2 regions of the Photorhabdus temperata genome follow, and region 1 is predicted to be linked to the other one. Evidence: predicted binding sites of a transcription regulator. Region 1 holds the regulator's gene; the other holds the start of a gene.
What was found. The regulator LexA, encoded in region 1, represses DNA repair genes until DNA is damaged. The targets are predictions, from matches to a motif close to TNCTGTATGTACATACAGNA.
Positions count from the first base shown of each region.

Region 2: LGZ99_RS10685 (metal-dependent hydrolase) is a predicted target of LexA. The motif match lies at 1,195-1,214, and genes of this name have one in related genera.

Region 1 covers NZ_JAJAFX010000019.1:73,797-76,969, forward strand. Annotated here, with positions in the region: gene plsB (glycerol-3-phosphate 1-O-acyltransferase PlsB) at 1-380, opposite strand, end outside; gene LGZ99_RS09435 (diacylglycerol kinase) at 510-881, shown strand; gene lexA (transcriptional repressor LexA) at 1,001-1,606, shown strand; gene zur (zinc uptake transcriptional repressor Zur) at 1,742-2,251, opposite strand; gene LGZ99_RS09450 (DUF1266 domain-containing protein) at 2,471-3,173, shown strand, end outside.
Region 2 covers NZ_JAJAFX010000023.1:23,139-26,311, reverse strand. Annotated here, with positions in the region: gene LGZ99_RS10690 (L-cystine transporter) at 1-420, opposite strand, end outside; gene LGZ99_RS10685 (metal-dependent hydrolase) at 628-1,176, opposite strand; gene hxpB (hexitol phosphatase HxpB) at 1,401-2,066, opposite strand; gene LGZ99_RS10675 (YniB family protein) at 2,250-2,792, shown strand; gene LGZ99_RS10670 (fructosamine kinase family protein) at 2,847-3,173, opposite strand, start outside.

The DNA of each region.
Region 1 (3,173 bases):
ACAGAAACTGGCAGCATTTGAATATCCAGGTTTGGATTATTACGATGCAGATCCAGATAAGCATGGAAAATTTTTACGGATTCCTGCTTTGGTGCGCAATAGCGGAATACGCGTGGGCCATTATCGATAAATACATAGCCCGGAAGCTCTGTATCACCTACCTCCAGTGAGTTTAAAGGGTCCGGCAGATCCTGCTCAAGACATTGCTGACGTAATGTCAGTAAGTCTGCTTTGGAGTGATACGGCAATACGTACAGAATAGGGCGTGTCGTATCGAGCCGTAATTCGGTAATGGGATCTGTAGGGATAAGTTTGCTCTTTACCAGTATTTTTAGTGGTAAATTCAATAATTTATAATATATTTTACGCCAACCTGACATAAATAACTTGAAGCCTCCTGTTAGCAATATGTCGCAAGCATATCAGAAACAGGTGTTGAGATCTGTTATGTTAAGACGATAATAAAAGTTAAAAGTGATAAATAACCCCATATTTGGTGTGAATAACTTATGGCAAATCAATCCAAGGGACTGACCCGTATCATCAAAGCAACCGTATATTCGATGAAAGGTCTCAGGGCTGCGTGGCAAAATGAAGCGGCTTTCCGGCAGGAAATAATCATATCTATATTGGCGGTAATTGTTGCATTTTATCTGGATATCAGCGCAATTGAACGCATTTTGCTGATTGGTTCAGTGATGCTGGTGGTGATTGTGGAGATCCTGAACAGTGCTATTGAAGCTGTCGTTGATCGTATTAGCAGTGAATTCCATGAACTGTCCGGTCGGGCAAAAGATATGGGATCGGCGGCGGTCTTTCTGACGATGATGCTGTCGTTAATTGTCTGGAGTACCATTCTCTGGCGCTATTTTGTGACCTGATTTAGTTTAATAATGAGTCATTATACTATATTGGGCTGATTTTCTGCCTTGGCAGGTTCCCAATCGCTATTTACCTGTATATACTCACAGTTTGACTGTATAAACACACAGGGGGCGAAATGAAAGCACTTACCGTAAGGCAGCAGCAGGTTTATGACTTGGTGCGTGACCACATTTCGCAAACGGGTATGCCACCAACGCGTGCTGAAATTGCATCACGTCTTGGTTTCCGTTCACCTAATGCGGCTGAAGAGCATTTAAAAGCATTGGCTCGCAAAGGGGTGATAGAGATTGTTGCCGGGGCATCCAGGGGTATCCGTTTGCTGCTAGAAGAATCTGGTTTACCGTTGATTGGTCGTGTGGCCGCAGGTGAGCCACTGTTGGCACAGGAGCACATTGAAAGTCATTATCGGATTGATCCTGCACTGTTTAAGCCAAGTGCGGATTTCCTGTTGAGAGTCAATGGTATGTCCATGAAAAATATTGGTATTATGGATGGTGATCTGTTGGCTGTGCATAAAACACAGGATGTTCGTAATGGGCAGGTTATTGTTGCCCGTATTGAAGATGAAGTAACTGTAAAACGTTTTAAACAGACTGGAAATAAAGTTGAATTGTTGGCAGAAAACCCTGAGTTTAAGCCAATCGTGGTGGATCTGCGTGAACGGAGCCTGACAATAGAAGGATTAGCCGTCGGGGTGATTCGGAACGGTGATGGGTTTTGATAGTAAAATATCGAATCGTTGTTTTTTGGTGATTGTCAAAGAGTTGCAATATTCCGGCAGAATCATGTTATTGGTTTATCAATATGATTATCTTGAACGTGATTCTGCGGTTGCCTGCCGCTATTTACAGGTTCTCTATTTCTTTTTTACCTCAATACTGTGGTCGTGCTGACATTCATCCCGCTCAGTACAGGATTCAATCTCTGCACAAGAGGAACATAAACCATGCGCTTCAATGACGGTATGGCGTAAACTGAATCCGGCAGTTTTTGCTAACTGTTGAATAGCGGATTCAACGGCTCCACCATCCCGTTCTGTAACAGAACCACAGCGGTCGCAAATAAACATTGCTGAGGTGTGGCTTGGTTGTTCGATATGGTGGCATAGCACATAACTGTTGGTGGATTCTATTTTATGAATAAATCCCTGTTCCAGCAGAAATTCCAGTGCCCGGTATATGGTTGGTGGTTTAGCCTGTGGTTCTGCTTCCCGCAATAAATCCAGTAAATCATAAGCACTGATTGCGCCGGGTTGCTCTGAAATCAGACGCAAAACTTCAAACCGCTGCGGAGTAAAGCGAACTCCCCGTGCCAGGCAAATAGCTTCGGCTTGTTCCAGTAACTTTTTTTGGTTAATCAGTTTCATTGCGCCCCTTACAGCCAGCATGATAACAATATTAGGATGTTATCATGTTTCTGCGATAGAAAATATTCTCCAGAAAAGTTCATTGTGCTTGTCCCCTGATAGAGTTAATTTGGTTAAATTGATACTTAGCAGCAAAAATAATGTTTTCTCGAGGTTTGTGATAATACAGATAAGAATTATCATATATGGTAGATAATTTTCGGAAAGGAATCATTTGTGATGAAAGAACTTTTACAAAATCAGCCTCATTATAGGCAGTTTCCTGCTAAAGGCTATCAGGTAATAAAGAATATTATCTGTGAAAAAAGAAAGTTACCTTTTCTGAGCTCATTATACGCATTGATTAATATTTTATTTGTAATTGCAGTCTGTATGGGAATTATATTATCTGTGGCAATTGTATTATTTATAATAGATAATGTATCCGTTCCTGCTACAGACTATTTACTTCTGGCACAAGTAGTCAGTGTAGCATTATTTTCAGTAATGTTACTTTCAGTTATTATTTATCGTATTATTAAACGTCCTGAATGGGAACAACGGCGTTATTATCAACAAGCAGGTTTATCTTTTTTACCGGAAGAAAAGCGCCAGGTATTGCGGTTAAATATTGTGAGTGACTATTGGCAAGGCTTTTGGAGTGAAACTCTGGAGCATTATCCTTTGCAGTCACGGGTTGCTCATGATAACTATCGTTACTGCCTGCTCCCATTATCATCTACTCAGGAACATCAATCCCAACTATACAGTGACTGGGGAATTATTGATGAAGAAGGTTATATGAAAATGTTAACTGGTTTGTGGGGTGGGGTGCATTCAAAACATTTTGCTGTTGATGCTGCTCTTAGTGATGGTAAAATGTTTAAAGTTCTTGCCAAATTAGTTGAAGTAACACCTGACTATATTCGTAAATGTTCTCAAA
Region 2 (3,173 bases), on a different contig from region 1:
TCCTTGCACCAGACCTTCAGCAGTCAGGCCGAATAGGTTAGTAATAATGATACCGATCAGCGCTGCGATCATTGTAGTGAACAACAGGCTGCCGATGGTCAGAAAACTGATTTTTCCTAGAGAAGATGCTTTATGCAATCTGGCAACAGCGCTTAGAATAGAGGCAAATACCAGCGGCATAATCACCATTTGCAGAAGTTGTACATAGCCGTTACCTACAATATTGAACCATAAGATTGATTCTTTTAGTGTGGCATTATCAGCTCCATAAGTCAGTTGTAGCGCCAGACCAAAAATAACGCCAATGGCGAGGCCGAAAAGAACCTTTTTTGACAGACTCCATTGGTGTGAGCTGGCTTTTGACAACAGCAAAAGCAGTGCTGCGAAAACGAGCACATTCAGAATTAATGGTAAGTTCATCCACAAACTCCAGATTTTAATTATTGAGGGAGTTAAGCTGTATTAATCGAGTTAAGTTATAAACTTATACCCTACAGCAAGTAATTGAGAATATGGTACCAGCTAAGGTTATCGGCTCTTATAATTAAATCGAATTTGATATAATAATCATGGCAATTAAGATTGATTTTTACGCGATTATAACATTAAAAATATTTTCAAAGGTTATTAAAAACACAGTTTTTTGATGTAATCTATATAAATAAGTATAGAGTAATCAATATGTTCTGGCAGAAAAACGGCAATGACAATCAGTAAGGCAGAAATAAATCTTTCTGCTTTCTTATTTCCTTGTTTGCCAAGTACAGGCAGGCAGAAACGTATTTTTATTGGCCATAACAGTGGTACGCCAGCGGGAGTCAGCATATCCGCTACCAGATGACTTAGATAGCCAACAATCATGGCATGGAAAAAATCGGTTGGTACAGGCCACTCTTCTGGTATTTTGAGCCAAAGTAAAGCGATACCTAATGCAAGAGCAAGTAAACTGTGAGTAAACCCTCTATGGCCACATAGTTTGGCAATTGGAATGGAGATAAATCTGAATAATCTCCCCAGGGTTGAATTTGGGTGATCTATATCTGGTAACAATGCAGTAAGTAGCACGCCTGGTAGCATGTGCAACCAGTCACCATTGGCTATTTCTGGTGTTATTTCAAGTTTGTGCGCCATAATAATACTGGCAACTGAAAATAAAAGATGCCCTTCAGCGGTCATATAATTCCTCTGACTGATAACTGTCTATCCATACAGTTGGCGAAGTATAGTGGGTTTTATGCGGGTAAGATAGGGGGTGAAAAGCAAAAATATCTTATTTATTAATATATAAAGTTAATATTTTATCAGATTTTCATTTGACAGAATAAGGAATAAACGCTACGGCGGCTATGTGAGCAATTAGAAACTGCCATTTAAACAGATAATGGCAGCTAAAGTTATGGTCAGATGATATCTGTTACACTTAATTGTTCAAGTGAGCGTAGTTTAATATCTGCTAATGTCCAACGTAGATCATCAAAATGATGGGCTGTTGGAACAACGATTGAACGCATTCTTGCTGCTTTTGTCGCTATCATTCCATTAAATGAATCTTCCAGGGTCACACAACTTATGGGGGAAACACTCAGTTGTTCAGCAGCGAGCAAATAAACTTCGGGATGGGGTTTACTGTTGGGTAATTTGGCAGCAGAAACGACAGTATCAAAATAATGACTCAAGTTGAACATCTCAAGTACTTGTTCCAACATATATTGTGGAGAAGCTGAGGCCAGCCCGATTTTCAGCCCTTGTTCACGGCAAAGGTTTAAAGCATATTCGGCGCCTGGGAGCAGGGGACGGTTTTCTTTTACCTGTCTGATAACATGATCAATAATCCGCTGTTCCACTTCTGATTTTGATGCGCCTTGCCACGGAGAAGCTTGGTACCAGAGCTCCACAACATGGTCAATACGCAACCCAAGAGTATCTGGTAGTGTCTTTGCTAAAGATAAATCCAGACCTAATTCACTGAATACTTCTTTTTCTCCTTGGGTCCAATATGGTTCAGAGTCAATCAGTAAACCGTCCATATCAAAAATGACTGCTTTTATTGGTAAATGAAAAGACATGAGTATCTCCCACAGGTCAGACAGTTAGCGAGAACTGATTGTAGCAATCTCGGCAGATGAAATCTTTTTCTTGTGGGGAACAGGGTAAGAAATGCTTAGTTAATTAAATATAAAGTTAAATTTAATCATTGATGGGCTATGATTAGCCAAAAATAAAATCTATTTACTGCTATGAGAGGTATCATGACTTACCAAAAAGCCGGATACATTGCTATTATTAAGCGAGTTTTAGGTTGGGTGATTTTTATTCCGGCACTCTTATCGACCATCGTTTCTGTGATCAATCTTGCCTGGTTGCATGGTATTAAAGGTAGTGGCATTAATGCTGTTTTAGATGACTTTCTGAAAATGATGGCTGAAATGGTGCGCTTTAATACGTCATTTTTGGATTTTTTCTGGAAAAATTCGCCAACTCCTGTTCGTTTGGCTGGTTTCACTGGGGAAAATATGAGCTTTCTGATTATTTATTTTCTTATTTTTGTCGGTCTTGCTATGAATGCATCAGGCCAGCGTATGTATAGACAAGTAAAATTTGTACGTGAAAATATTGAAGATCAGTTGATTATTGAAAAGGTCAAAGACAATGGTGGCCTGACAAGAGAACAGATTGAATCAAGAATCAAACTTCCGCACCATACATTGTTTAGTCAGATTTATATTTTATATGTTTCACCGGTAATTATCGGTGCAATTTTTTATTTTCTGCTGGGAATTTTAGGCTGGTAAATCTTCTGGCGGTGATGGCTGCGGAATGAAGTGTTTCCGCAGCCCGTTGTTTCTTCATTGCATAATGTCATCGATAATATCTTGCGCCGCAATAAAATTATCACTACCAAACAGATTACAACGGTTAAGCAAATAATAGAGCTGATATACAGGTTGTCGATCAATAAAATTGGCAGGCAGTGGCCACACACTCTGATAACCATCAAAAATTTGCATTGGTAGATTAGGGTACAACGGTAGCATAGCAAAATCACACTCACGATCTCCCCAATAACAAGCAGGATCGAAAGCAACGGCGTGATCATCCAGAGAAGCGCAATTAGCAGGCCAAAGATCGCCATGTAAGAGAGAGGGCTGTGGTTGGTGATGTTGAAGCTTGTT